One region of the Hymenobacter sp. DG01 genome, then DNA from elsewhere that is predicted to be linked to it. Evidence: riboswitches for the same ligand, from Rfam matches in the RefSeq annotation. Region 1 holds a riboswitch; the other holds the start of a gene.
What was found. Region 1 has a riboswitch for cobalamin ahead of FGZ14_RS18365 (TonB-dependent receptor). Riboswitches for the same ligand answer to the same signal wherever they lie in the genome.
Positions count from the first base shown of each region.

Region 2: linked by a shared signal. The riboswitch ahead of FGZ14_RS05065 (acyl-CoA thioesterase) and the one ahead of FGZ14_RS18365 (TonB-dependent receptor) in region 1 are both predicted to bind cobalamin.

Region 1 covers NZ_CP040936.1:4,314,787-4,329,803, reverse strand. Annotated here, with positions in the region: gene FGZ14_RS21825 (hypothetical protein) at 26-646, shown strand; gene FGZ14_RS18375 (class I SAM-dependent methyltransferase) at 855-2,042, shown strand; gene FGZ14_RS18370 (DNA-3-methyladenine glycosylase) at 2,131-2,730, opposite strand; cobalamin riboswitch at 2,857-3,079, shown strand; gene FGZ14_RS18365 (TonB-dependent receptor) at 3,249-5,213, shown strand; gene FGZ14_RS18360 (DUF5074 domain-containing protein) at 5,271-6,356, shown strand; gene FGZ14_RS18355 (hypothetical protein) at 6,442-6,720, opposite strand; gene FGZ14_RS18350 (hypothetical protein) at 6,950-7,303, shown strand; gene FGZ14_RS18345 (AraC family transcriptional regulator) at 7,300-7,872, shown strand; gene FGZ14_RS18340 (radical SAM protein) at 8,042-10,381, shown strand; gene FGZ14_RS18335 (hypothetical protein) at 10,407-11,504, opposite strand; gene FGZ14_RS18330 (GNAT family N-acetyltransferase) at 11,586-12,125, opposite strand; one part of gene FGZ14_RS18325 (IS5 family transposase) at 12,202-12,535, shown strand; one part of gene FGZ14_RS18325 (IS5 family transposase) at 12,535-12,956, shown strand; gene FGZ14_RS18320 (hypothetical protein) at 12,963-13,205, opposite strand; tRNA gene FGZ14_RS18315 (tRNA-Gly) at 13,321-13,393, shown strand; gene FGZ14_RS18310 (transposase) at 13,634-13,936, shown strand; partial or broken gene FGZ14_RS22365 (IS3 family transposase) at 13,933-14,214, shown strand; gene FGZ14_RS22130 (IS3 family transposase) at 14,169-14,813, shown strand; gene FGZ14_RS18295 (hypothetical protein) at 14,814-15,017, opposite strand, start outside.
Region 2 covers NZ_CP040936.1:1,198,432-1,213,448, forward strand. Annotated here, with positions in the region: gene FGZ14_RS05050 (CoA-binding protein) at 1-342, opposite strand, end outside; gene FGZ14_RS05055 (NAD(P)/FAD-dependent oxidoreductase) at 416-1,996, opposite strand; gene FGZ14_RS05060 (hypothetical protein) at 2,147-2,464, opposite strand; gene FGZ14_RS05065 (acyl-CoA thioesterase) at 2,597-3,004, opposite strand; cobalamin riboswitch at 3,200-3,411, opposite strand; gene FGZ14_RS05070 (MFS transporter) at 3,512-4,831, shown strand; gene FGZ14_RS05075 (hypothetical protein) at 4,825-5,241, opposite strand; gene FGZ14_RS05080 (DUF2911 domain-containing protein) at 5,435-5,992, shown strand; gene FGZ14_RS05085 (tryptophan 2,3-dioxygenase family protein) at 6,075-7,052, opposite strand; gene sdaAB (L-serine ammonia-lyase, iron-sulfur-dependent subunit beta) at 7,317-7,997, shown strand; gene FGZ14_RS05095 (TolC family protein) at 8,150-9,673, shown strand; gene FGZ14_RS05100 (efflux RND transporter periplasmic adaptor subunit) at 9,734-11,176, shown strand; gene FGZ14_RS05105 (NAD(P)H-dependent glycerol-3-phosphate dehydrogenase) at 11,399-12,388, shown strand; gene FGZ14_RS05110 (DUF4259 domain-containing protein) at 12,956-13,351, shown strand; gene FGZ14_RS05115 (EamA family transporter) at 13,353-13,781, shown strand; gene FGZ14_RS05120 (Fur family transcriptional regulator) at 13,870-14,304, opposite strand; gene FGZ14_RS05125 (ATP-binding protein) at 14,769-15,017, opposite strand, start outside.

The DNA of each region.
Region 1 (15,017 bases):
ATGATAGTAGTATAGATTTGTACTCATGCTTCAACCGATTTCCGCCCGGCTTCTGGGCCTTGTGCGCCGCTCTGTACTTGTTGCTTCCTGCTCCTTTGGTCTGGCACTGGGCGCCCAGGCCCAGCAGGCTCCTACCGTTATCCGCCTGAGCCCCGAGGATCAGCAGCGGGGCCTGAACGGGGCGCAGAAAAACTTCTTTTTTACCACCGGCAACGGTTCCACGGAGGCCGAATACCAGAACGCCGGTTTCTTCGGACATCGGCTGCGCCCTTACCTGGCAGGCAACGAGGAGGCCCTGGACAACCTCAACCGCTACCGCCGTCAGAAGTGGCTGTTCTTGGCCGAGCGCCTCACGTTTGTGGGAGCCGTAGGCCTGTACAGTCAGCAGGTACTGGCCCTGGATGAGAAGCAGCAGTACTTTAACAATACCCAGAAGGCCGCCGCCGGCATTGCCTTGGCCAGCCTGCTGAGCAACGTCTTTATTTCCAGAAACACCAACTCGCACTTTCAGCGGGCGGTGGAGGCCTACAATGCCGACCGGCCAGCAGCCCGCACCGGGGCCGTGCAGCTGCGGCCCAGCGCCGTGGGCCTCACGGCCAGCGCTACGGGGCGCCCACTGGTAGCCCTTACCTGGAACCTGCGCTAGCCTTACGCGCGTTACAAATCATTCCGGTTAGCGGCCGGCTTTCTACCCCGAAAGCTGGCGCTAACCGGAATGATTTTTTGTTTATACCCATCCAAACGCCAGGCCGGGCTGCTGGCTCTTGCCCGATTCCTGCTTACGTTTGGCTATCTGTTGATCTTGCAGGTCCGGCGCTGCGCCTGGGCCTGCCGCATTTTCGTAGGCCCCCTACATGGAATACCCCCTGCCGGCAGCGGCTCGGCAATACGTTGCCGACCACCTGCACGACGACCCCGCTCAGCTTGCCCTGCAGGCCCGCCGCTACCCCGGCCTGCCCGTTCCCGACCTGGTGCGCCAGATTCAGGCGCGCCAGAAGGCCCGCACCAAGCTCCCTGCCTGGGCCGATAACCCCGACTTGGTGTTTCCGCCTACCCTCTCGGTAGAGCAGGCTTCCTCGGCCCGTACGGCGGCTTTCAAGGCTTCCCTGGTGCAGGGCCAGCGCCTGGCCGACCTCACCGGCGGCTTCGGGGTTGACTCGGCTCACTTCGCGGCTACGGTGGCGGAGGTGCACTATGTGGAACGCAACGCAGCCCTGACGGAAGTGGTGCGCTTTAACCTGGCCCAGCTGGGCATCGGGAATGTGGTGTGCCACAACGAGGACGCGGTACACTTTCTGCGCAACACCCCCGACACCTTCGACTGGCTCTACCTCGACCCGGCCCGGCGCGATACGGCCGCCAAGAAGATTTTCCGACTGCAGGACTGTGAGCCCGACGTACTACGCCTGATGCCGTTGCTGCTGCAGAAGGGCCGGAGCGTGCTGTTGAAAACCTCGCCCATGCTCGATATTGAGCAGGCTATTCAGGAGCTGCGGCATGTGCGGCGGCTGTGGGTAGTGGCCGTGGATAATGAGTGCAAGGAGGTACTCTATGAGTTGGGACCCGAGCCGGCCATCGACCCGGAGCGGTTTACGGTGAATTTGCTCCGTAGCGGCCAGCAGCAGGAGTTCCGGCTGAACCGCGCCCGCGAGGCCCGTGCCGTTGCCCGCTACGCTGAGCCCCGGCAGTTTCTCTACGAGCCCAACGTGGCCGTGCTGAAAGCCGGCGCCTTCCGCAGCGTAGGCACGGCCTTCGAGATGCTGAAGTTGCACCAGCACAGCCACCTCTACACCTCCGATACGCTGCGACCGGAGTTTCCGGGCCGTATTTTCCGCATCCGGGCCGTGGAGAAATACGATGGTCAGGCCCTGCGCACTCACTTAGGCCCCGAAGCCCGCGCCCACGTCACGACCCGCAACTTTCCCGACACGGTAGCCGAGTTCCGCCACCGTACCGGCATCCGCGAGGGCGGCGACCTGTACCTGTTTGCCACCACCAATCTGGAAGGCAAGCTGATGGTACTGGTGTGTGAGAAGCTGTGATAAAGTAATGAGGTGAGGAAGAAATGAGGTAAGTGGTAGCAAGTGACAGAAGCCGTGCTACCATTTACCTCATTTTTTCACCTTATCATCACTTCGCCGGGCTGGTCCAGGGGCTGCTTTTGATGCGGAAGCGCCAGGGCAGCGCGGCGTCTTCGCCGGCGTAGTCAATGCCAACGCGCGGTGAGGCGAGGATTTCGGCTTCGGGCACTACCTCTCCCTGGTCTTCCAGCCAGATGGTGTCTCCGGTTACATCGAAGCCATAATGGGCCTTGGTAATGCCCAAGGCCTGGGTAAGCAGGCCGGGGCCGCCGGTGAGGTTGCGGCGCACCTGGGTCATATCCCGGCGCAGGAGCATTTCCGGAATTCCTTCGGTAGGCTCCAGGCCCCGGATCAGGACCGCGTCGGCTTTGCCGGCCTCGTTGGTGATAATGTTGAACAGCACGTAGCGGCCATAAATCAGGTAGGTGTAGGCCACGCCGCCGGGCTCGTACATTACCTTGGTGCGCGCCGTATAGCGGCCCAGGTGCGAGTGGCAGGCCTGGTCGTTGAGGTGGGCGTAGGCCTCGGTTTCCACGATGCGGCCGCCGGTAAGCACGCCGTTGATGCGGGTGAACAGGTATTTGCCCAGCAGCTCGCGGGCAATGGCAACAGGATCGGGGCGGCGGTAAAAGGCGGCGGGAAGTTTCATGCGGAAAGCGGGGGTAGGCGCTAGCATGTTACCCGATTAGCGTCGGAAGGTTGCGGGCCCTGTGCCTGCCCTACCCCCTCGGGCACCTCCACCCTGGCTAGGGCTGGCTTCTTCCTCAATTTGCCCTACCTTTGCCCCCGTAGAGGTGGCCGGACCCTAAATGCGGGGCGAGGCTGAAAAGGGAATCCGGTTAAAATCCGGAGCTGTCCCCGCAACTGTACGCTTCATGAGTCGGCGCGTCATCACCGGCCACTGTTTCAAAGAAGGCCCTGCCCCGGCAGGCCGGAGAAATGGGAAGGCGACGCGCCCGGAGCAAGCCAGGAGACCTGCCTCTGTATTTCCTATGTTCAGCGCCTGCGGAGGAAGGGCGGAGAATGAATGCAGTGGCGGCGCTTCGGCGGCGCAGAATTATCATCTGTTTTCGGCCTCGGCTTCGGGGAGGGGGTAGCTGCCTGGCGGCTGTCTGGTTCCTGAGGTTTTGAACTGAATTTTTCGATTGCGAAAATTTGGTTCGGAAGATGCGTTTTTCTCTTTTCCCGCCGTGTGGCTGGGTGGCGGCTGCGCTTGGCAGCGGGCTGCTGGTCGCCGCGAGCTTGCCGGCTGCGGCTCAATCGGCCCTGCTGGCTCCCGACTCGGCCCGCGCCCAGCACCTGCCTACCGTGCGCGTGGCCGGCACCCGCCCCGACCGGTTTGCGGTGGGCAGCCGGCGGCTCACGCTGGATTCTCTGGCCCTGGACACCTACCGCTCCGGTACGCTGGCCGATGTGCTGACGGCTCGCACAGCCCTCTACCTGAAAAACTACGGACCCGGTCAGCTGGCGTCCATTACCATGCGCGGTACCTCGGCCCGGCACACGGCCGTGCTCTGGAACGGCTTCAACATTAGCCTCCCTTCCCTGGGCGAAACCGACTTTTCGCTGCTAACAACCACTGGCGCGACCCAGGTGGACATTCAGCCGGGGCCGGCCAGTGCTACCTACGGCAACGGCGCCGTAGGCGGAACGATCCTGCTCTCGTCGGGGGTGAGGTGGGGAGCGGGCGCGCGGGCGGTAGCCCAGGCCGATTACGGCAGCTTCGGGCTGCGGGCTGGTAACCTGGAGGCCAGTTTCAGCAATCACAAGCTGGCCGTGCGTACCAGCCTGCTGTACCGGCAGGCCCAGAACGATTTCACGTACTACGAGCAGACTGCGGCGGGGCGTACCCGCCGCCGCCAGGCCAATGCGGCCCTGCAGCAGGCCAGCCTTAGCCAGGACCTGAGCTTGCGCCTGGGCCAGCAGGGCGAACTAACGGCAGCCGTTTGGCTAACCGACGCCGACCGGCAGATTCAGCCCGGCATCGGCACGAACAACACCCAGGCCCGGGAGCGGGACCAGAGCCGCCGCCTGATGGCCGGCTACCGCCACGTAAGCTTCCGCCACGAGTGGGCCGCCCGGGTGGCTTGGTTTGAAGACATCATCAACTACCGCGACGAGGTGAGTGGGCTGAGTGAATCCGGGGTGCGCACTACGCAGGCGCAGGCCGAGCATACGTGGAGCTTCGCGCCCAACGCTTCACTGCGGGTTGGAGCCGAGGCTCAGCACTTCGCGGCGCAGGTAGATGGCTACGGCGCCGGCCGGCACACCGAGAACCGTTTCTCGGGCTTTGCCCTGCTCCGCTACGACCCGCGCCCCCGCCTGCACCTGTCCCTGAACGTGCGCCAGGCCCTGCTGCCCGGCCGGCAGCCCCCGCTTACCCCCACTGCCGGCGCCGAATGGGAGGCTCTGCGGGCCCTTCGGCACACGGTAAGCCTGAAGGCCAGCGCCTCGCGCAGCTACCGGGTTCCTACCCTCAACGAGCGGTACTGGCGCCCCGGCGGTAACCCCGATCTGCTGCCCGAAGAAGGCTTGGGCTATGAGGGCGGGGTAGTACACGTTCTGACTCTGGCCCCCACTCATCTGCAGCTACAAACGGAGCTGACGACCTACCACCAACTGGTAGATAACTGGGTGCAATGGACGCCGGGGGCTACCTACTGGTCGCCGCGCAACCTGCGGCAGGTGCGCGCCCACGGGGTGGAGGCCAGTACCCAGCTGGGCTGGAAGCCAGGAGCCTACTACTTCACGGCCCGGGCTTCTTACGCCTTTACCCAATCAGAAAAGACCAAAGGCACGGCTGCCGACACCGACCCGGCCGGGCGGCAGTTGCCCTTTGTCCCCCTGCATACAGCCGCCCTGAGCACCGACCACCGCTGGCGCGACTGGCAGCTAAGCACCACCCTCACCTTCACGGGGCAGCGCTACACCGATGCCTCGGCCACCCGGTTTTTGCCCTCTTACCCACTGCTGAACGCTACCCTGGGGCGCACAGTGGCTGTGGGTACCGACTGGAAGCTGCTGGTACTGGCCCAGGGTTACAACCTCACCAACCATAGCTACCAAAGCTACGACAACCGCGCCACGCCCCTGCGCTACGGCACCCTGAGTTTGCGGGTGCTGTGGCACTAGGTGGGCCCTGCTTACCGCAATTTCTTCCTTACTCTTTTTTTATATACGCTTCCCTTCATGACCCGATTTTTTCCCTTCGCCCCTGCTACTTCCCGCCTGCTGTGGGGCTCCTTCTTGGCCCTGGGCCTGGTCTCCTGCGGCTCCGACGATGACCCTGAGGCCGTTACCATCCCCAACAACAGCGTACTGGTGCTGAATGAGGGCAACTTCCAGAAAGCCAACGCCGAGGTCAGCGTGCTGAGCAAAACTTCTAGCTCGGTGCTGTACTCGTCGGCGTTCAGTGCGGCCAATAAGCGCAGCCTCGGCGACGTAGCCCAGAGCATGAGCCTGCAGGGCTCCACGGCGTACATCGTGGTCAATAACAGCAACAAGCTGGAGGTAGTATCGCTGCCCAACTTCAAATCGGTGGCTACTATTGAGGGCCTGAAGCTCCCGCGCTACTTCGCGGCGGTTTCCGGCACCAAGGGCTACGTCACGGAAACCGTGTCGTACTCGGCTACGGCCGGGCAGGTTTCCGTGATTGATCTGCGCTCCAACTCAGTAGTGAAAACCATTGCCGTGGGCAAGCAGCCGGAGCGCCTCCTGGCCATAGGCAACCGCCTGTACGTAACCAACAGCGGCGGCAGCACCGTCACCATCATCAATACCGACACCGACGAGGCCATAGGCAACATACTGGTTGGGGATGCGCCTAACAGCCTTGTGCAGGGCAGCGACGGCAACATCTGGGTGCTGAGCGGGGGCCGGGTAGCCTATAACGCCGACTTTTCGGTGGACTATACCCGCACGACCAAGGGTAGCCTCTCGAAGATTGTGCCGGGCCAGGCCGGGGTTACTACCCTCGAAATGCCCACCAACACCAGCTCGCCGGGCCGCCTGACCACCAACGGCGCCAAAAACGAGCTGTACTATACTTACCAGGGCGGCGTGTATATGTACACCATCGGCAACACTACGCTTCCGACCCAGCCCCTGATTCGGCGCAACCTGTATGCCCTGGCCGTGGACCCCACGGACCGCACCATCTACGGTGGGGTAGCGTCCTTCACCAGCACCGACAAGGTAATTCGCTACCGGCCCACCGGCGCCCCCATCGATTCCTTCACGGTCAACATCGGCCCCAACGGCTTCGTGTTCAACTAAGCCCCACCGATTCTCCGAAATCCAAACGGCCCGCTTCCCTTGCAGGAGGCGGGCCGTTTGGCGTGTGTAGGGGGGTAGGAAAACGCTAGTCGGCCAGGCCGTCGTTGTTGCGGTCTTTGCGGTCAGCGGCACCCTCATACACCTGGCGGCCGGTGGGCGTTTTCATCGTGTCGCGGTTCATGCCCGAGGTAGCAGAATCAGCTGAGGGGTTCTGGCTGGGCATGTTGGTGTCCATGCCCAGGTCTTTGGCGGCGCCACGCTCTACATTGGTGTCACCGGCTTCGTTACCGGTGTTGCAGGCAGTAAGCGGGCCGGCCAGCAGGGCCGTAGCGGCTATAAGTCGAAGAAAAACAGAGGTTTTCATGTGCTTGGTAGGGAAGAGAAGTAAGACGTATGCTATTTTGGCCTGTACGGCTGACCGCGCCGCTGGTTTTTACGTAAGATGATTTCCCCTGCCTCTCCTTTTATTTTCCACGACCAAAACCTACCCCATCCGTATGCGTTGTTGTTACTCCTGACGGCTTCGGCCCCTCGGCCCGCCCTGGCTCCCGAATAGGATAGACCTTTATATTTGTCCTCCTGTCCCTGTTGCCATGAACCGTTCTGTTCTTCAGCTTGCCACTTCTAAAGCGCCTCTGCGGCGGGTTATCGTGCTGGCCGGCATCAGCCTCGTGCTGGCGCTGGCGCTGGTAGCCTACCTGTTTGGAGTGCAGGACTCCTTCTTCGGCCGGCTCTTCGGCGCTTTTTTCGTATTTTTCTCCCTGTTGGCCGTAACATTTATGGGGGTTGTTCCCTTTGTAAACTGGGCGGCCATGAATTGGTTCGGGAAAGGTTGGGCAGAATCCCACGCGGAACCCCTGCGGCGTCCGCGACCTAACCCAAACCCGGCTCCTACTCGTAAACCCACGCGAACCGCAACGCGGCTGAACTCAACCCAACAACCGTGAAAACGACGCTCCTCCACATTAAAAATATGGTTTGCCCACGTTGCATCGAAGCCGTGCGCAACCTGCTTGAGCAAGCGGGCTACCGCCCCACCGATGTTACGCTGGGCCAGGCTCAGCTCGACCACAGCACGCCGGCCGATCCGGCCTCCGTAGCACCCATTCTGCGCGAAGCGGGCTTCGATGTGCTGATGGGCCGCGCCGATCAGCTCACCGAGCAAATCAAGAGCGCCCTGGTCGAGTACTTGGAGCACCTGCGCACGGCGCGCATGCCCCTGACTACCTCGGCCTTCCTCACCGACCGGTTTGCCGCTACCTACTCGCACCTGAGCAAGGTGTTCTCGCGCACGGCGAACCTCACTATCGAGAAATACCTGATCCGTCTGAAAATTGAGCGCGTGAAGGAGATGCTGAGCTATAATGAAATGACGCTGAGCGAAATTGCCGAGCAAATGCGCTACAGCTCCGGCCAGCACCTGAGCAATCAGTTCCGGCAGGTAACCGGCCGCTCCGTCAGCGAATTCCGCCGCGACCTGATGCCCAAGCGCCTTTCCTTGGATCAGCTGGCCTAACGCACGTTTTGCCTGCTGCTTAAAGCCCCGAAGCTGCCACCGGCGCTTCGGGGCTTTGCTGCGTTTATGGGGGTAGGAAAACCGCCGGCCCCGGCGTGGCCGGGGAACGGAGCCCGCCGGCTACGGGTTAAACTGGCGTATCTTTGTGGTTCTTTCTGACCCAGTGCCCGTGTCGTCCTCGCTTCGCATCCTGCTTGTTACTCCGCCGCTTACCCAGCTGAATACGCCCTACCCGGCCACGGCCTACCTCAAGGGCTTTCTGGCCCCGCGCGGCTATCAGGTAACCCAGGCCGACCTCGGGCTGGAGTTGGTGCTGAAGCTGTTTTCGCGGGAAGGACTGACGCGCGTTTTCCGGGCCATTGAAACGGGCAGCTTCGAGCTCAGCGACAACGCCCGCCGCATGATGCGCCTGCAGCAGAGCTACCTGAGCACCATCGGGCCGGTCATCCGGTTTCTGCAGAATAAGGACAACACCCTGGCCCCACGCATCTGCCACTCGCGGTTTCTGCCCGAGGCCGGCCGCTTCGACAACGTAGCGGATCTGGAATCGGCCTTCGGCACCATGGGCCTCACCGATCAGGCCCGCCACCTGGCCACGCTTTATCTGGAAGACCTCGGCGACCTGATCAAGGAAACCGTGGGCCCGCAGTTCGGCTTTTCACGCTACGCCGAGAAGCTGGCTATGTCGGCCACTACCTTCGATGGCCTGCACGAAGCCCTGCAGGCCCCGCCGAACCTGCTGGACCAGATGCTGCAGGAGCTACTAGATGAGCTGGTGGCCCGCGTGCAGCCCGATGTGACTGGATTTACGGTGCCGTTTCCGGGCAACCTTTACGGAGCTCTGCGCTTAGCTGGCCGCATCAAGGAAATCAGCCCCCGCACCCTGACCCTAATGGGCGGCGGCTACCCCAACACCGAGCTCCGAACCATCAAGGAGCCCCGCTTTTTCGATTACATCGACTACCTGACGCTGGACGATGGCGAAGGCCCCTGGCTGCGCCTGCTGGAGGCTATCAGTCACCAGTTGTCAGTTGCCAGTTCTCAGGTGTCGGTTGGCAGTTATCAGGAAGTGGATGCCAACTACCAGGAAGCGCTAGTTGATAATCAACTTTCAGGATACCCCACTGAATTTCCAGAAAGTCTGCCACTAACAACCGGCAACCAGCACTTAGCAACTGACCAGTTACAACGCACCTTCCGGCGGAACGAAGCCGGGGAAGTTGAGTACATCAATCAGCCCTTCCCGGATGTGCCCCACCCGGAGGTAGGTACGCCGGACTATTCCGATTTGCCCCTGACGGAGTATTTGTCGGTGATTGAGGTGCTGAACCCCATGCACCGGCTCTGGAGCGACGGGCGCTGGAACAAGCTCACGGTGGCCCACGGCTGCTACTGGAAGCGCTGCTCCTTCTGCGACGTGACGCTGGACTACATCAGTCGCTACGAAACGGCTCCGGCTACCCTGCTCGTGGACCGCATCGAGCAGATTATTGCCCAAACCGGCCAGACCGGCTTCCACTTCGTGGATGAGGCCGCCCCGCCCCTGGCCCTGCGTGACCTGGCCGTGGAGCTGCTGAAGCGGCGGGTAAGCATTACGTGGTGGGGCAATATCCGCTTCGAGAAAACTTTCACCCCCGACCTGTGCCGCCTGCTGGCCGCCTCGGGCTGCATTGCCGTGAGCGGGGGCCTGGAGGTAGCTTCGGATAGGCTGCTGGCCCTGATGGAAAAGGGCGTAACCATAGCGCAGGTAGCCCGCGTGACGGATGGCTTCACCCAAGCCGGCATTATGGTGCATGCCTACCTCATGTACGGCTTCCCCACCCAAACCACCCAGGAAACCGTGGACTCATTGGAAGTGGTCCGGCAGCTGTTTCAGGCGGGCATTGTGCAGAGCGGCTACTGGCACCGCTTCTCGATGACGGCCCACTCGCCGGTTGGGAAGAACCCGGCCAAGTATAAAGTGGCCGCCGTAGGCCCCGAGCCCGGCCCGTTTGCCTGGAACGACCTGTGGCATGAGGACCCCACCGGCACCGACCACGAAGCCTTCGGCCCCGGCCTGACCAAAGCCCTGTACAACTACCTGCACGGGGTAGCACTGCAGGAGCCGCTCAGCTTCTGGTTTGATTTCCGGACGCCCAAGCCCACCCTGCCCCGCCACCTGATTCAGCAGGCCCTGCAGGAGCCCGGCAAACCCGATGCTTCCCGGCCTAACAACCGCCTGTTCTGGCTGGGCAATGCCCCAGAGCTGCGCTATGAGCCCGCCAAAAAAGGCCAGCGCGCCATCCTCACGTTCTATGAGCAGGCCGAGGACTTCGAGGTGAAGGTGCCGGCCGTGTTGGGCCCCTGGCTGCAGGATCTGCTCACCCGCCTCGCCACCGACTACGATACGAAGCTGCTGCTAAAAGACGCCGCAGCTTCCTACCCCTCGGGCGCGCCCCAACCCTGGGAGCAGTTCCTGTTGTCGCAGGGGTGGCAGCTGCTGCGAGAGAAAGGCCTGCTGATTCTGTAGTTGCCTGCCAGGCTGCTTAGGGGTGCTACTTGCCGCGCTGCCGCAGCCACTCCACGAGGCCTTCCCAGTAGCCCTCCGCCGGTCTGGGCCATTGCCATTGCCCATCGGGGCCGAGGCGGCCGCGCTGCCGGAACTCGGAGCCGGCTTGGGGATACACGCGCACCTGGGAGCCACTCCGGTACCCCAGCGCGGCACGGAGGCGCTGAGCACTCTCGCGCACATTGGTTGTGGTATCGAGGCCGGCATATAGGGCCAGCACCGGCACCCGTTGGCGGCTCAGGGGGAGGTAGGCGGCGGCCTGCTCGCGGGTGGCGGCGGGCGCGGCTTCCATCACCACAAAAGCTGCGGGCTTATCCTTACCAGCCGCCACGGCCACCTGCGGAGCCAGACTCCCGCGCACCCAGTACCCTACCCTTCCCGAATCAACGGCGGCTTGCCGGCGCAACGCGGCCAACGCGGCTGCCGCGACCTGGTACGCCCCGGAGTCGGTAGGCTGCGCGGGGGTAGCAGCCGTTACCACCAACGTCACGAAGCCGCGCCGCGCCAGGTAGGCGGCCCGGGTTTGGGCGGCGGCCAGGGTCTGGGGCTGGGCCACCAGGGCCACGGCCGGGTGGTGGGTCACGGTATCATCGGGGAGGCGCAGCTGCCCGGCCTGGGCACCCCCTGCGGTTCGCACAGCCAGGGTTTGCTCCCGGAACGGGCGCGGGGCGGCCTCGCCCCGGCGGGCCCACACAAAATCGGTGCGCACACTGTCCCAGCTCAGCACGCCGCGCAAAAAGTCGCCCTCCCGCACGGCCTGCAGACTGATGCCCCCTACCCCCTGCTCCAGCCGCAACTGCGGCTCCTGGTACTTCAGGCGGGCGGCTTCAAACTCCAGGCCGGGCACCTGCGGGAAGCTGACATCGGCCTGCAGCTTGCCGGGCGCTACCTCGCACAAGTCAAGAGCTACCCGCAGCTCGGTGCCCTGGTAGCTGATGGGACCTTCGTAGTGGCCTGTGGGCAGGGGCGCGCTAGCATCGGCCTGGCTGCCGTCCGGATCAGCGGAACAGGCGGCCAGCAACAGCAGCCCGGCCCCGCTCACCGCCAGGGCGCCAATACTATACACGGACCGTATCGATTTCAAGAACAGAAGGCTAAGTACAACCACGCCCGGGAAGCAAGCCCGGATCAGCAACAACAGTCTGGCACCTGGCGGCCAGCGCCTTTAGTGCAGGCCTTTGCGCAAAATAAAATCCGTTTGCTCATCGGAACCGATTACAAACTTATGCTGCCCGATCTGGCGGAAGCCAAAGCGGCGGTAAAACTCCAGGGCACGGTCGTTCTTCTCCCACACGCCCAGCACTACGGCCCGGCAGCCCTGCTGGCGCGCCTCCTCAATAGCTCGCCGCATGAGGGCTGCCCCAAGACCGGTGCCAATCCAGTCTTCACTCACGTAAAGCCGCTCAATCTCCAGGCGCTCCTCGGGGGTTTTCTCGGGGTCGAGGCCAAGGGTAGCGTGTAGCTTCAGCTTGGCGTAGCCTACTACCTCCTGCTCCATCTGGGCCAGCAAAAACACGGTATCGGGGTCCTCCAGCTCACGCAGCTGCTTTTCGGGGTGGAAGGTAGCCGCTTCGTAGGCTGCCATGTCCTCGGCCGAGTTTTGGTCGGCATAGGTTTCATGAAACAGGCGTTGGCCCAGTTCGGCGAGTTGAGCGGCGGTGGCCGCGTTGCGCTTGGCTACCAGAATGCGGAGCGGAAAAGACATAGCAGAAAACCAGTTCGGCGGAAAGCGGCAAAGGTAAGGGGCTAGGAGCTGTTAACAGTGAGTAGTAACTTGTGGCATGGAAACGATGCTTACCGATGCGCAATGGGCGCGGCTGGCTCCGCTACTGCCGGGCCGGGCCGGCACGAGTGGCGGGCGCGGACGCGACAACCGCCAGTTCGTGGAAGCCGTGCTCTGGTTGGCCCGCAACGGGGCGCGGTGGCGGGCGCTACCGGCCGAACGCGGCAATTGGCACACGACGTACACGCGCTTCCAGCGCTGGGCCCGGGCCGGCATCTGGGCCCGGATTTTTGCAGCCGTGCAGCAGGACGACGCCTTGCACACGCTGCTGGTGGACTCGACCACGGTGCGGGCCCACCAGCACGCCAGCGGCGCGCGCAAAAAAACGGACCGCAGTCCCTCGGGCGCAGCCGCGGCGGGCTGACGACCAAAGTGCACGCCGTGGCCGACGCCCGCGGCCGGTCCGTGCGCCTGGGCTTGAGCGCGGGCCAGCGCCACGACGCCCCGCAGGCCTTGCCGCTGCTTGACGGGCTGGCCCCGGCTTACGTCATCGCCGACCGCGGCTACGATTCCGACCCGTTGGTGGCCGCCTTGGCCGCCCGCGGCACCCACGCCGTGATTCCGCCCCGGCGCAAGCGCCGATACCCGCGCCCTTTCGATGCGGCTCGCTACGCGCAGCGCCACCCCATCGAACGGCTGTTCAGCCGCCTCAAGCAGTTCCGCCGCGTAGCCACCCGCTATGACAAATTGGATGCGCATTTTTTAGCTTTTGTTCACCTGGCTGCAACCGTCCTGTGGTTGCGTGACTGTTAACAGTTCCTAATCCACGGTATCGTTGCCGCGCCGCTCGCGCCAGCCGTAGCGCAGCATCAGCATGGCTGCTACCAGCATCATCAGGCTCAGGATAAGCCGGGTTGAGTTCAGGGCGCCTTCGCCCAATTGCTGGTACTCGTAGTACACCACGCCCAGCCGCAGCCCTACCCCCAGCAGCAGCAAAAACCCAGCAATCAGGAAAAGCCAGCCAACCAGGCGGCGCGTTGTAGGCGGAAGGGGCCAGGACATAAGCAGCAGCTGAACCGGGCGCAAAGCACGCCGGTGGTGAAACACAACACAAAGGAGCTCAGAAATACGCAAGCAGTTGGAATTTGATTTTCCAGCCGTACTTTTGCCTTACCACGCGGGAGTAGCTCAGTTGGTAGAGCATCAGCTTCCCAAGCTGAGGGTCGCGAGTTCGAGCCTCGTTTCCCGCTCATTCATTAACAGGCATTTAGCTATAAGGCTAGGTGCCTGTTTTGCTTTTGGGGCATACTACGGGTCATACTGCTCACCACCATGGCCGGCGTGGAGAGGAAACCCAGGTTTACCATCACAGCTGGAAACCCTTTGAAAGAGCTGTACTAACGTCTTGTGTTCAGTCAACAAATATGCACAAAGACGACTGAGGTGGTCTAAGCAAGGTGGACAGAAGAAGGACGTATCTTTCTTCTGTTATGGCAGCAAAACCCAGCGGGGCGTCGCCCGACAAACGGCGTAAATACGACGAGGCGTTTAAGGCCGAGGCGCTGCGTCTGGCCAGCGAAAGCCGCAGCACGCAGGCGGCGGCGCGGCAGCTGGGCATCAGTCCCAAACTGCTCTACCGCTGGCAGCAGGCGCAGCTCGTGGCCGAAGTGGGCAGTGAGGAAGTGGCCCGTGACCCGGAGGTCCGCGCCCTGCGCGCCCGGCTGAAGCGGGCGGAGCAGGAGCTCGACATTTTAAAAAAAGCCTTGGTCATCTTCGGCCAGCCGACCCGGTGAGCACCTACGAGCACATCGCCCAGCGTGCCGCCCACGTGCCCGTGCGCCAGCTCTGCCAGGTGCTGCACGTGGCCCCGGCCGCCTATTACGCCTGGCAGCGCCGCCGGCAGCAGCCAGTGGTCGAGCCGGCCTGGCAAGTGGCCGTGCGTGAAGCGTTTGCCTACCACAGCCAGCGCTACGGCACGCGTCGGCTGCGCGCCGAAGTGCAGGCCCAGGGCCATGCCGTCGGCCGCTGGCGCATCCGCCGCGTGCTCCACGCCCACGGCCTGCGGGCCCAGCAGCCGCGCTCGTTCGTGCCGCGCACCACCGACTCGGACCCGGCCGTGCGGGCCGCACCCAACCGCTTGCTCGGCCAGCCAGCCCCACGGCCCCGAATCGGGTCTGGGTGGGCGACATCACGTATTTGCCCCGCCAGGGCGGGGGCTGGCTCTACCTGGCCGTGTGGCTCGACCGCTGCTCGCGCAAAATCGTCGGCTGGGACGTGCGCGACACCATGCCCGAAGACCTGGTCAGCGAAGCCCTGCGCCGGGCCCTGGTGGTGCGCCGCCCCCCGGCCGGGCTTATCGTGCACTCGGACCAGGGCAGCCAGTACACAGCCACCCGCTTCAAAAGCCTGGTCGCCAAACACGGCGCCCAGCAAAGCATGAGCCGGCGGGGCAACTGCTACGATAACGCCCACGCCGAATCGTTTTGGAGCCGCTTCAAGGCCGAACTGCTCGACGGCGGCAGCTTCCCCGGTCTGGCCGAAGCCAAGCTCGAAATCAGCCACCACATCGCCTATTACAATGCCGAACGACGACATTCCGCCCTCGGCTACCTCTCGCCCAACCACTTCGAAACCTATCTTCAAACAACGTCCCAATTGTGTCCGGCTTAGCTAGACCACCTCAAGACCACGTGTATTGTATTCTGCATACTTGTTCAGGCGTAGTCCAAAAGTCCCATAATACCTTCGTTCGTAAGTAAAGGCATCGAACCAGTCATGGAACTCTATTTCCACGGACGTAAGCGTCGCGGGCACCTGTAACTCTGGATTGCGCTCACTTTCTCGACGCCGTTGCTCTCGCCCGAACGCTGCGAG
Region 2 (15,017 bases), 1.6 Mb from region 1:
GAGCATTACCAGCGTGCAGGCTTCCTCAGTGCGGATACCGCGCTGCTGGGCCAACTCCTCCAATTCCGGGTTTTCGGTGCCGGGGTTGAAAATGATGCGCTTGGGGTTCAGGTCCAGAATATAGTCGTACCAGCCGGGCTGGTTTTGCGGGCCTACGTAGAGGGTTACGGTGTCAATGCCTTCGGCCGTAGGGCGGTCCGTGCGAATATCGAGGCCGGCTACCTGGCCTTTGCGGATGCCCACGGGCACTACCTCGTGGCCATGGCTCTTGAGCTGATGAACGGCGCGGTAGGCGTAGCGGGAGGGGTTATCAGTAGCCCCCAACACAAGGGTCTTTTTCATAGGAAGGAAGTTTGCCCTGCTGCTCCTGTAGCGGAGCGAAGAAGAACAGAAGAATGATTTCTCCTTATAACGATTATTTCGCGCCGATGGCTGCAAAAGCCGCTTCCGCGCACCGCTCGCCATCCATGGCGGCCGACACAATGCCGCCCGCGTAACCCGCGCCTTCTCCGCACGGGAACAAGCCTTGTACCTCGGGGTGCTGCAGGGTGTCCCGGTCGCGGGGGATGCGGACGGGGGAGGAGGTGCGGCTTTCTACCCCCACAATCTGGGCCAGGTTGGTAGCGTAGCCCGGAATCTTGCGGCCGAAGTTCTGGAAGCCCTGGCGCAACCGTTCTGCCAGCGCCGGCCCCAGCACCTGGTCCATGGGCACCGACACGAGGCCTGGTTGGTAGCTGGTTTCCAGCAGCTCCGGCGACACCTTGCTTTTCAGGAAGTCGCCGAGGCGCTGGGCGGGGGCCAGCTGGGTGTTGCCGGCTAGGCGGCAAGCGCGCTGCTCAATTTCCTGCTGAAACTTCAGGCCCGCCAGTGGCCCGTATTGGCGCACGTCCATGTCTTCCAGCTCCACGGCGGCCACAATGCCCGAGTTGGCAAAGCGCGAGTCGCGACGGCTGGGGCTCATGCCGTTTACCACCACCTCGCCGGGCGAGGTAGCGGCCGGCACGATAAAGCCCCCCGGGCACATGCAGAACGAGAAAACGCCGCGCTGCTGGTTTTTCCACTGCGTCTGGTGCACCAGCGAGTATGAGGCCGCCGGCAGCACGCCCCGGTCTGGGCGGCGATACTGGGCCTGGTCGATGAGGGCCTGCGGATGCTCTACCCGCACGCCCAGGGCAAAGGGCTTGGCCTCGATGAGCACGCCCCGGCGGTGCAGCAGCTCATAGATGTCGCGGGCAGAGTGGCCGGTAGCCAGAATAACGGCGTCGGCTTCCAGGGCCTCACCGGTGGCGGTTACTACCCCGCGCAGGCGGTTATTCTCCAGAATGAGGTCATCGACCCGGGTATCGAAAAGAACGTCGCCGCCCGCCTGGCGCACACTCTCGCGCAAGGCCGCCACCACGTAAGGCAGCTTATTGGTACCGATGTGGGGGTGGGCATCCACCAGAATATCGGGGGTAGCGCCGTGCTGCACGAAAATGCGCAGGATGCGCTGAATGTCGCCGCGCTTGCTGGAACGGGTGTAGAGCTTGCCGTCGGAATAGGTGCCGGCCCCGCCTTCGCCGAAGCAATAGTTGGAATCGGGGTTGACAAGGTGCTCTTTGTTGAGGGCAGCCAGGTCGCGGCGGCGGGTGCGTACGTCTTTGCCACGCTCCACCACAATGGGCTTAATACCCAATTCAATAGCGCGCAGGGCCGCAAACAAACCGGCCGGACCCGCGCCTACAATCAGCACCGAGCGGCGGGCGCGGCTAACATCGGGGTACTGAAACCAGGGGCCGAACAGGTCGGTGGGTGGGGGCGTCTGGTAGATATCGGCCCGCAGGCGAACCAGGGGTTGGCGGCCGCGCGCGTCAATGGAGCGCTTGCGCAGGTGCACAAAATCGGCCTGGCCGGGCACGAGGCCGGCGGCATCCAGCAGGGCACGGTAGCGCGCCAGTTCATCGTAGGCTACCTCCGGCGGGAGCAGTAGCTCAATTTCTTGTTTTTGAGAAGACATAAAAGAGGTGAAAGGGAGTTAGCCTTTGAACCGGTAACCAGGTTACGGAACTGCAAAGATACGCAGCCAAAAACAGCGTCTGGCCTCAGAAAGCCAATAAAAGACTCCTGAGGCCAGACGCGACAGATTAGGTGGTAGTCAGGGCGGGCCTTACTCGCCGATGGGGCGGGTTGGGTTATTCTGTAAGCGAGGCCAGAACTTTTCCATCGACTCATTAAACAGCGTGAGAACCTGGCTCCGCACCTCCCCGGAAGGGTGGCGCAGCAGCTGGCCAAGTAAGTGACGGTACATTTCCGTCGTGATTTCCAGGCCTTTGGCGCTTACCAAGCCGTGGTGGAGAAGGTCGCAGTTAGCGGCCACAGAATTTGCCATAGAGTCAGTGAGTTCTTCGCGGGCGAGGTCCGCTTCCCGAAACGACTGTTCCAGGCGGGCATTCATTTCGGGCGTGTAGTGCTGGTCGTTTGCCATAGCTACTCAGTAGGGAAGTAGCCTGTTTAACCTCAGGCATAGGCGGAAAGGTTCAGGCGGTTCCGGTAAAAGTCCACTCATTTCTGGTAACCGCCATAAAGCTAATTTGTTATATATACCCGCCGCGCCTTATTATCGGGCCAGAGTATCGGCCTGCAGGATGCGGACGGGGCGTTTATGTTCGTCGATAGCCACAAACGTAAACAGGCCCGATACGGCCCGGTGGCGCTCCTCGGAGTACATCTGCTCCACGAATAACTCGACGCGCACCTTCAGGCTGGTGTTGCCTACGTGCTCTACTCGGCCAATGAGTTCCACCAGCGTACCGCCCGGAATGGGATGGGTGAAATCCACTTTGTCGGAGGAAACCGTCACCATTTTGAGGCGGCTGAACCGGGTGGCCGTAATAAAGGCTACCTCATCCATGAGGTGCAGGGTAGTACCCCCAAACAGGGTGTCGTAATGGTTGGTGGTGTTGGGAAATACGGCTTTGAAAATCCGGGTTTCGGCGCGGCTGATTTTCTCTTCGAGGGTAAGCATGGGTAGCAAAAAAGTGAAAAGTAAAAGTCTTTTCGCTTTGGCCGCAGTTCACGGCTCCTCCCCAGTATTTTGGCCTTTATCGGGCTGAGGCGCACTGCGGTTAGCACGGAACGGACACAGATATACGCATCCCTACCCGCCGTAACCGGCCCTACGCCGCAGAACCCGACAAGGCCCTCAAGTCGCGAAGGAGCCTTATCAACAAGAGCGGCGGGCAGGTCTCCTGACTTACACCCTGCTTCCCACCCTTCTCACCCGGTAGGGCAATGGGCGTCATGGGGAAGCAGATGCCGGCACGCGGGGTGCTGGCGGGTACTTACAGTAGCGCGTCTGTCCGGGAGTTGCACCCGGTTCCCTTTTCATGCCTACCCCCAACGGGGCCGGCAACCTGCCGCTCGTCTGACTGAACTGAACAGACAAAGAACGAAGCGCCAAAGGTAGCAGAACCGGCGGCTTCGGGGCACTTTCGCTAGTTTGCGGCCGTCTGCCGCCTTCCGCTTTGTTTCCATGCCCCAACTTTCGCCCACCCCTGCGCGCACCATGGCTTCCCGCGTCCGCTCTATTTTCAGCGGCTCAGTAGGCAACCTCGTGGAGTGGTACGACTGGTACGTGTACTCGGCCTTTGCCTTGTACTTCGCGCCGGCCTTCTTTCCCAAAGGCAACCTCACGGCCCAGCTGCTCAACTCGGCAGCCATTTTCGCGGTGGGCTTTCTGATGCGCCCCCTGGGTGGGTGGCTGATGGGCATCTACGCCGACCGCGCCGGACGCAAAGCGGCGCTGCTGGCCTCCGTGCTGCTTATGTGCGGGGGCTCCCTGCTGATTGCCCTCACGCCTTCCTACCAGCAGATAGGGGTAGCAGCGCCGGTACTGCTGGTGGTGGCCCGCCTCTTACAGGGCCTGAGCGTGGGCGGTGAGTATGGCACCTCAGCCACGTACCTGAGCGAAATGGCCGACCAGCGCAACCGTGGCTTTTTTTCCAGCTTTCAGTACGTGACGCTCATTGCCGGGCAGCTGCTGGCTTTGCTGGTGCAGCTGGGGTTGCAGCAACTACTCACGCCCGCCGAAATGTACGCCTGGGGCTGGCGGGTGCCCTTCGGTGTGGGGGCAGTGGCCGCGCTGGTGGCCCTGTACCTGCGCCGCAGCATGGAGGAAACCGACCAGTTTACCCGCCGCACGGCGGCTACCCCCACCCAGCGGCCCAACCAGATGCGCCTGCTGCTGCGGCACCCCCGCGAAATCCTGACGGTAGTGGGCCTGACGCTGGGCGGCACGGTAGTGTTTTACACCTTCACTACCTACGTGCAGAAGTTTCTGGTAAACACTACGGGCTTTTCCAAAGGCCAGGCCACGCTTGTTTCCTTTGGGGCGCTGGGCGTGGCTATGCTGCTGCAACCCCTGTTGGGGGCCATTTCCGACCGGGTAGGCCGGCGGCCGGTGCTGCTGTTTTTCGGGGTAGGGGCCACGCTGCTGACGGTGCCGCTGCTGCGGGCGCTGGGGCAGGCCCCGGGGCCGGGCGTGGCCTTTGGCCTGCTGCTGGTGGCCTTAACGGTGGTCAGCGGCTACACCTCCATTAATGCGGTAGTGAAAGCCGAACTGTTCCCAACGGAAATCCGGGCCCTGGGCGTTGGGCTGCCCTACGCCCTGACCGTGGCTATTTTCGGGGGCTCGGCCGAGTACATTGCCCTGCTGGCCAAGGACCACGGGGTAGAGGAATGGTTTTACTGGTACGTGACGGCCTGCGCGGCCTTCTCCCTGCTGGTGTACCTGCGCATGCCCGATACCCGCACTACCTCCCGCCTGCGCGAGGAAGAGCCGGCCGCTCACTGAACGATAAGCGTATCGGTCAGGGGAGTAGCGGTGGCGCTGGGGAAGTGAAAAATATAGGTGCCGGGCTGGGTGGCCGTGAAGGGGTAGCTGCCCTCGTAGCTGGAAACTACCTCGGGGCAAACGCAGCCCTCGTACGCCACCACCGGACTGAGGTAGATGTGGTTGCCGCTACGCTGCTCGCTTACCGACTTGAACTGCCCGCAGCCGTTGATAATCTGGAGGGTGTAGCGCACGGTTACGGGCGTGCCTACCGTCCCGGTTTCCGGGCTGACCACGCGGGTAGTGGGGGCCAGTACCTCCGTAGAGCACTTGTCGGGCTTGCTGTCCAGGCTCAGGCAACCCGTAAGCACTGCTGGGAGCAGCGCGGCAGCTCCTAACCGGAAGCTCCGAAACAAAGCAGAATAAATCATGAATTGTAAATATTGCTTATCACCCAAAGATGCCGCAAATCATTGGTATGGTTGCACTGTTGGGCCGCAGCCCGGAGTATTTTTGGGCGCCGGGTAACCCAGGGCAGCGACTTAAGGTATAATTCTTGCTTCAAGCCGCTTTACCCCTAGCGTGCGGCCTGGGCCACCGGGGTATTCTTCCCTGGCTTCGCGTATGTATTACTTTCCCTTTATGCCCCTCGTGTATCCGCCTGCGCGGTTGTGCTTTCTGCTAACCCTGGCGCTGCCAGTAGCAGCGGCCTGTACCCAAGAGAAAAATCCGGACGGAAAACCTGCCCGCCCCAGCCCGCCCGCCGTAGTGACGGGTGGTAGCGGCGCGGCCACGTTCACGATTCGCTATAGCCGCCCTTCGGCCAAAGGCCGCAAAATATTCGGGGGCCTGGTGCCCTACGGCCAGGTGTGGCGCACGGGGGCCAATGAGGCTACTACCTTCTCCGTAAACCAGAGCGTAACCGTGCAGGGCCAGCCTCTGCCGGCGGGCAAATATGCCCTGTTTACCATCCCCGATGCCCAGCAGTGGACCATCATCTTTAACCGCACTCCCAATCAGTGGGGGGCCTATGAGTACCAGCAGGCCGACGACGTGCTGCGCGTGAAGGCTACCCCCGCCGCTACCCCCCGAACCCTGGAGCAGTTCCTGGTAACGGCCGACAAGACCGGCCGCGTAACCCTGGGCTGGGAAAATACCCAGGTGAGCTTTGTAGTGAAGTAGTGCCGGACAATACGTAGCGCTTCGGCTGGTTCTGAAAAGACGGAAGGCGGCAGGATCCCCTGCCGCCTTCCGTCTTTTGGAGCTACTCCCCGCCCAGCACGCTTTCCACCCAGCCTTTGCCCCAGTCCTCTAAATCCTGCGCGGTCCAGAGCTGGGGGTAGAAGATGCGACGCTGAAACTTGGGAGGCAGGTACTGCTTCCAGTTGGTGCCCCCGGTAGCGGCAATGGCATCGGGGCGACGCTCCAGGTAGCGCACCGCCGACTTATAGTGCATCAGGGGCCAGTTTACGTTCACGCACACATCCAGCTGCTTTAGCTGGCGCAGCAGGCGCGGGTGCTCCTGGCCGGTGGGGCCAGGCGGCAGGCGCTGCACCACGGCCCACACGTTGCGCTGCTCAAAGTGGCGGGCGTGCTGCAGCAGCTTATCGGCGTACTTCTTCTCAAACTCCACCAGGGTAAGCGCCTTGGCTCCGGTTTCCACCACCGTCGCCCCCGATTTCCAGTAGATGCAGCCCATCAGCTCGTCGTGGGCGGCGGCCTCGCCCAGCAGGCGGCGGCGCTCCTCGGGCACGAGGTTGCTGAGGCTGGTACTAGCCAGCTCAATCATGCGGTACTGCACGCTCTGGAAGCCCGAGGCCGGCATCAGGGCCATCCGGAACTCCAGGAACTGCTGCTTGTCCATGCCGTCCACCATCACATCAAACGAGTCGATCAGGTTTTCGAAGTAGCGGTTAATCCGGCCCACGCGCAGTACTATCTCGTCCACGGTGGGGGTAGTGAGGTCACCCAGCTGCTCGTACTCGCAAAGGCAGAGCTGGAAGTACAACTCAGTTATCTGATGATAGATGATGAAAATCTTCTCATCCGGAATCTTGGTCAGGGGGCGCTGCAAACTCAGCAGGGTATCCAGCTGAATGTAGTCCCAGTAGCCCAGGTAACGGGTGTGGTATAGGCCTTCGAGGTAGGCGGCCAGGTCCTGGTCGTCGGCGGAGTAGCGCTCCTGCAGGCGCCGCAGCTGCGCCAGCACTGCGGGCGAGAATTCAGATTCCGGAGAGGTCATGGGGGTAGGGCGGATGGATACTACACTGCAAAGATGGGAAATGGTAGTGAGGTGATGGGGTGAAGAGGTAATGAGGTAAATAGTGATGAGGTGAGAAGGTAAGGAGTGAACGGTCTGGCATAGAGCTTTGGCCGCAGGCCAGGCGTCTGCCGCTAGAACGTCCACCCCTTACCTTCTCACCTCATCACCTCGTCACCTCATTACCATTCACCTCTTCACCTCATTACCCCATCACCTCTTCACCTCTTCACCTATATTTACGCAATGGCAGAGAAATCCAGTATTTTCGACATGATCGGGCCCGTAATGATTGGGCCCAGCTCCTCCCACACGGCCGGGGTCGTACGCATTGCCCGCGCCGCAATCCGCATCCTGGGCAGCAGCCCCACCCACGCCACCATCACGTTCTACAACTCCTTTGCCCGCACCTATGAGGGTCACGGCTCCGACCGCGCCATCGTGGCCGGCCTGCTGGGCATGCCCACCGACGATGTGCGCATCCGCGAGGCCTTCGACCACGCCAAGGAAGCCGGCCTGCAATACACGTTTCAGGGGGTAGGCAATGCCTCCACCATGCACCCCAACACCATTCGCCTGCAGCTGCGCGACGAGCGTACCGGTCAGGCCGTGGAGGTTATCGGGCAGAGTCGGGGTGGGGGCGTCATTCGGATTGTGGAGGTAGATGGCTTTCCGTCGGACTTCTCCGCTTCCCTGCATACGCTCATCATCGACGCCGACGATGTACCGGGCTCCATTGCCTTTATTGCCTCCGTCATTGCTCATGATGAGTGCAACATTGCCACCATGTTCGTTTCGCGTAAGGGCAAGAACGACGCGGCCCGGCAGTTCATCGAAATCGACTCGGGCCTGCGCGACATCACCCTGGACTACCTGCGGCAGCTGCGCTGGGTGCACCGCGTTACTTATATTCCTACTATTGACTAACTAAGCGCCCGGCCGCTCCGGTTAAGGGCAAATTTCACCGGGTTGGTTGATTTCTGTCCATGCTACGTCGGCAGACTGATACCTTTGGTGGCCAGGGCCACCGCGCCGGATTGCGGTGTCTCCTACCTATTACAGCCTCATTTACTCTCCCTATGAAGCGTTTTTACTGGCTGCTGATGAGCGTGTCGGCCGGATTACTGGCCGACGGATCGGCGCGGGCCCAGACTACGGCGCCCACAGCGCCCGCCCAGCCCCCGGCGGGTACGCTGCGGGCCGCAACTCCTACCGGGCCCTGGACCCTGCAGCGGGCCATCGACTACGCCCTGCAGAACAACCTGACGGTGCGCCAGCAGCAGCTGACCTCGGAGCTTCAGAACGCCACCCTGCGCCAGAGCCGGGCCGCCCTGCTCCCCTCGGCTAATATCTCTGGCACCCAGGCCTGGAACTACGGCACCAGCCTTGATCCGCTCACCAACGACTTCGTGAGCCAGACCATTCGCTCGAACAACTTCTCGGCCAATTCCCAGGTGACCCTGTTTTCGGGGTTTCAGCTGCGCAATACGGTCAAGCGCAACGCCCTCGACTCACAGGCCAGCGGCCTGGATATTGAGAAGTCGCGCAATGATCTGGCCCTGAACGTGGCCTCTGCCTTTTTGCAGCTGGTACTGGCCGAAGAGCTGGTGCGCACCAACGAGGTGCGCGTGAGCAGCACCCAGGCCCAGGTAGAGCGCACCCAGAAGCTGCTGCGGGCCGGCTCCATTCCGGAAAGCAGCCTGCTCGATATTCAGGCCCAGCTGGCCAGCGACGAGCTGAACGTGATTACGGCCCAGAACCAGCGCGACCTGGCTCGCCTGACCCTGACCCAGCTGCTGAACCTGCCTTCGCCCACCGGATTCCAGATTGAGGTGCCCCCACTGGCCGACCCCGACGATGAGCCCCTGCTGGAGGCCGACCCCGACGGCACCTACCAGACGGCCCAGAGCCTGCTGCCCGAAATCAAGGCCGCGGACCTGCGCGTGCGCTCGGCCCAGAGCAGCCTCGATATTGCCCGTGGCGGTTACTACCCCCGCTTGGCGTTCGGGGCCGGTATTTTCACCGGTTTCTCCTCCTCGCGGCTGGCGCGCGTGTTCAACGGCGACTCCACGGATGCCGTGGCGGTGCCCGTATTTCAGCCCGGTACGGGCGGCCAGCCCGTGCCTTCGCAGTATTTTCTGCTTCAGCCCAAGCAGGCCATTCCGGAGCTGCTGCCTTCCAGCTTTAGCAGACAGCTCAAGGATAACTTGGGTAAAAGCCTGCAGTTTTCGCTGCAAATCCCGATCCTGAACGGCCTGCAGACCCGCACCGGCGTGCAGCGGGCCCAGATCAATATTCAGCAGCAGGAGTTGCGCGCCGAGCAGACGCGCCTGCAGCTGCGCCAGAGCATTCAGCAGGCCTACGCCGACGCCATTGCCGCCCAGCGCCGCTACCTCTCCTCGCGCCGCCAGGTGGAGGCTCTCACCACGGCCTACCGCAACGCCGAAATCCGCTTCAACAATGGCCTGCTCAACGGCACGGAGTTCAACATTGCCAAAAACAACCTCACGGCCGCCGAATCGACGATGATTCAGGCCAAGTACGAGTTTATCTTCCGCCGCAAAGTGCTGGATTTCTACCAGGGCCGTCCCATACAGCTGTAATAAGTAAACAAGGGAAGAAGTGAGGCACGAAGAGATGCCCGCTCACTCACCTATTTACTCATGCGCTCATTCACTCATTCACTCATTGATTTTATGCGAAATAACCGCACCCTGTACATTCTGCTGGCTATTGTACTGGTACTGATTGGCGGCATCGTGGTGGCGAAGAAACAGGGCTGGATCGGTAAGCCAGCCGGCACCGAGGTGCTGGCAGCCAAAGCCGCGCCGGCTACTATTGTGGAGAAGGTCAGCGCCTCGGGCAAAGTACAGCCCGAAACCGAAGTGAAAATCTCGCCCGACGTTTCGGGCGAAATCACGGAGCTCTATGTGGAGGAAGGCGACTCGGTGCAGAAGGGCCAGCTGCTGCTGCGCATCCGCCCCGATAACTATCAGGCCGTGGTTAGCCAGCAGAGCGCCGTAGTAGGCACCCAGCAAGCTAATGTGGCCCAGAGCCAGGCCCGCCTGCAGCAGCTGATAGCCAGCGCCCGTCAAACCGAGTTGACCTACCGCCGCAACGCCTCGCTCTACAAGCAGAAGGTGATTTCGCAGTCTGATTATGAAGCCAGCAAGGCCGCTTACGATGCCTCCCAGGAGGAAATCAACTCGGCCCGCCAGAACATCCGGGCGGCCCAGAGCAGCGTGCGCAGCGCCCAGGCCGGCCTGGAGGAAGCTCGCAAAAACCTGAACAAAACCACCATTTACGCCCCCGTAAGCGGCACGGTAAGCAAGCTCAATGTGAAGAAGGGCGAGCGGGTAGTAGGTACCTCTCAGATGGCCGGTACCGAAATCATGCGCATTGCCAACCTCAATAACATGGAGGTGCGGGTAAGCGTGAATGAAAATGACATCATCAATGTGGACCTGGGCGACTCGGCCGAGGTGGAGGTGGACTCCTACGCCAGCCAGGACCAGAAGTTCCGGGGCATTGTGACGGCCATTGCCAACACGGCCAAGGACGCCCTCACGGCCGAAGCCGTAACCGAGTTTGAAGTGCGCATCCGTCTGCTGCCGGAGTCTTACCGCAACCTGACCCGCACCATCAAGGGTCGGACGGTGGTACCGTTCCGCCCTGGCATGACGGCCTCCGTGGACATCATCACCAACCGCAAAGCCAACGTGCTGAGCGTGCCCCTGGCCGCCGTTACCACTCGCTCCGACAGTGCCCGCACCGCGGGCAACGACCAGAAGTCGGCTCCGACGGTTCGCGTGGGCCGCGGGGGTAGCAGCGGGGCCACGCCCGCGCCGGCCGCCGGCCCCAAGGACGACGTGCAGGAAGTGGTGTTCCTGATCCGCAACGGCAAGGCCGTACTGACGCCCGTGAAAACCGGCATCAGTGACTTCCAGAACATGGAAATCGTGAGCGGTATTCAGGCCGGCGACCAGGTAGTGAGCGGGCCGTTCCGGGCCGTATCCAAAACCCTCAAGGACGGCGCCCTGGTGGTTATCAAGGATGTCAAGACCCTCGACAAAGCCGCTTTGAAGGAAGATGGCGGAGGAGAGTAAGCTAACTGATAAGAAAAGTTACTGGCTCAGCTTGAGCCGCTAACCCCCATTGGAAGGCCGCTCTTGCAGCACGCAGGGGCGGCCTTCCGTTTTTTTTACCTAAGATTGACGTAGCGGTGAAATGGTGAGCTTATCGCTCAGGCGTGCGGTTCTGCGGCGCTAGCCCGTCACCTCACTATCTCGCCATTTCACTATCTCACCACCTCACCACCTTCCCACCCCTTGGAAAAAATAGCCATGCTTGGCGGCGGCTCCTGGGCCACCGCGCTGACCAAAATTCTCGCTGAAAATGGCAGCCGCGTCCACTGGTGGATGCGCAGCAAGGACGACGTGCAGCACCTGCTGCGCACCCGCCACAATCCGCGCTACCTCTCCTCCGTTGCTCACGACCTGAACCGGGTGTTCCCGACCAACGATCTGGAAGACGCCGTGCGCGAGGCCGACTGGCTGGTGCTGGCCGTGCCGGCCGCGTTCGTGCAGAGCACCCTCGATAAGCTGGACCGCGACGCACTCAAGCACAAGCGGATTATTTCGGCCATTAAGGGCATGATTCCCGGCAAAAACGTGCTGGTGACGGATTACGTAGCCGAGCGGTTTCGGCTTTCGCACGCCCGCCTGGGGGTAGTGGCCGGCCCCTGCCACGCCGAGGAAGTAGCCCTGGAAAAGCAGAGCTACCTCACCATCGGCTCCCCCGACGCCGACCTGGCCGAGGACTTCAGCCGCCTGCTGCGCAACCGCTACGTGAAGGCCAACCCCGCCCAAGACCTCGACGGGATTGAGTACTGCGCCGTGATGAAAAACATCATTGCCCTGACCTGCGGCATTGCCCACGGCCTAGGCTACGGCGACAATTTCCAGGCGGTGCTGGTCAGCAACGCGGTGCAGGAAATTAGGCGCTTCGTGCACGCCGTGAACCCCCAGCCCCGCGACCTGTCGGCCTCCGCCTACCTCGGTGACCTGCTCGTAACGGCCTATTCGCAGTTTTCGCGCAACCGCACCTTCGGCAGCATGGTGGGCCGGGGCTACTCCGTGAAATCGGCCCAGCTGGAAATGAACATGATTGCTGAGGGCTACTACGCCGTGAAAAGCATTTATGAGATGAACCGCAAGCTGCAGGTGAACATGCCCATTACGGCGGCCGCCTACCACATCCTCTACGAGAAGATTTCACCCGCTATTGAAGTAGAACTGCTAAAGGAGAAGTTTAAGTAGAATGGAAACAAGGGGTACTGGAGAATCCTGGCGCACAAGCTGGTATTTTGCTTTGGGCGCTGGCTGCTGCGGTTTTCTGTTACTAGCTGGCTCTTGGCTGGTGGCCGGCAAGCCGTATTGGCTGCAGCTTATGGATGGCACGAGTGGATGGACTATTTACCCGCCTTTATCCGCTAGGCCTCAGGTCATTCCAGGAGGAGAAGAAACTGTGCGGAGCTTGCTGGAAGCAATAGGGTGCGGTGGTCTCTTTCTGGCCGCGTGGCTGCGAGCATGGTGGCAGCGGCGAACTCAGCAGGGCGTATCGCACAGCTCCTGGTTCAGGTGGTCTTTCCTGTTGTTAGTGCCAATTGTAATCCAGATAGGGGGCATCCTGTACACCGTCCGACTAATACGTGCCGCCGAAGCTGATGTATTGTGGCAAATGCGCAATATGCCGTCTGATACGACTGCTGTGGACTAGTTGCCTGACCCTGGGTCAGAGAAACCCAACGCATTTTGAAGGGGTATAGGAACAATTCAGCGGTTTTTCCGTCTGCTAGCCAATATCTCTCGCCTAACAGTTATCACATGGCCACCTGGGACTACCATAATTTCGACAATGATGCCGCGGCCGACCTGGCCGAGGAATTCCGCAGCAACCCCAACGAAGCGCTGCTCTACGAAGTGCTGGCCACCGCCGCCGAGGCCGAGGAAGAGCTGGACGAGGAGGAAGCCAGCCAGGCCCTGGCCGCCGCCGAAATCGTAGCGGCTATCCAAGGACATCCTACCCCCGATTTTCTGCCAGGTCTTACTCTGGCCGTGAATGGCATGGAAGCCGATGAAGACCTGGCTGAGCTGGCCCAGGAAGCGGTAGAAGCCGTACTGAACAGCTCGGCCCTGCAGGTGCGCTGGGCCGAATCGGCGGAGTATGGAAACTGGCAGCAGCTGCAGCAGGACCTGCTGGCGCGCTTAACGGCCGAGTAGTATGCATTGGCTTGTGCTGGCCCTGCTCACGGCGTTGTGTCTGGCCTTTTACAACTTCTTTATCAAGCTGGCCGCCGACCACGTTTCGGCGGCGGCGGGCGCGGTAATTCTGCAATTGGTAGCCGCCGGCCTGGGCGGGCTGTGGCTGCTGTGGCTGCGCCTGAAAGGTCAGTCCCTGGAACTAAGCAGTAAAGGGGTAGGCCTGGCCGTTGCAGCCGGACTAGGAGTAGGCTTGGCCGAAATCCTGACGTTCGTGGTATTTAGCCGGGGTGTGCCTTCCTCAGTGGGTACGCCGGTTATCGTGGGCGGCTCAGTGCTGCTAACGGCCGTTCTGGGCCTGGTGGTACTTCGGGAGGCCTTGTCGTGGCCGCAGGCGTTGGGCCTGGTAAGCATAGTAGTAGGCATTGCCCTGCTGGCCCGTGGGCACTAGCAGGGGTAGGGATCCATCTGATACCAAAACAAGCAGGCCCACCGGACAAATCCGGCGGGCCTGCTTGTTTTGGGGTACTGTAGAGTGGTTACGCTTCCGTCTGGCACTGCTGGCACACTCCGGCCAGTAGGTAGTCGCGCGACTCCACCCGGAAGCCCTGGGGTAGCAGCACCGGCGGAATCGTGACGTGGTCGAGGCAGTAGGTATGCTGGCACTGGGTGCATTTGAAGTGCACATGGTCGTCGGAGTGGGCATGCTCACTGCAGTGGTCGGAGCAGGCCGCGTACCGAATGACGTCGGTGTTATCGATAACCCGGTGGATAAGGCCTTTTTCCTCGAAGGTCTTGAGGGTACGATAAAGCGTAATCCGGTCCGTATCATGGCCCAGGGCCTGTTCCAGCTCGTGGCTGGTAAGCGCGAAGGGGGAGCTGGTCAGCAGCCGGAGTACCCCGCGGCGCACCGGCGTCTGACGCAGGCTGTGCCGGGCTAGTAGGGAAGTAAGCGAATCAGCAGAAGCTTTCATGATTCTGCAAACATACTGCACATTGCGTCGCGTTCAGTGGAAGCCGAGGATTAGGCGTAGAATGCCCAAAGGCCAGAGCGGGTAGCTCTGGCCTTCGCGTAGTGGTTGTGGAAAAGGAACGGGAACGGTTTCGGGGGCAGGAGCAAGGACATCCTGACCGCCGGAGGGATAAGCAAATGTGCGGGGTTTAGGCCTCTCCGGCAAGGTAAAAACGGGCCTGTTTGTGACAGACGAGTTTTTTGCCCTTACACTAAAAAAAACAGCTTTAGAATGCTCACGCTATGTTTTTCGCTGCACGGCAGCTATAAATGACCCCCGAAAAGAATGATTTGTGACATAAGTGCCTGGGCTGGGGAGGATACCCTGAGCCGGCGGCCGGGCCAGGCAGGTCAGCCTAGCGGGAATCACTTCTGCTGGCCCTCCGCCAGGCAATGAACAGGGTGTAGTGGGTAGTGCCAGCCGCCTCAGGCAACCGTGTCGAGGGGGAGGGGCAGCGTAACAACATACTCGGTGCCCAAGCCCGGCTGACTGGTAGCTGTAAGCTGCCCCCTGAGCCCCCTCGTGACCAGATCATAGCTCAGGGGCAAGCCCAGGTCGGTGGAAGCATCCCGGTCGGGAAAGCGCTGAAAGAGCGTGGCCATAACTTCGGCCGAGAGGCCAGGCCCGTTGTCACGCACCAGCAGTTCTACGGTTTCGGCGGTGCGTCGGGTATG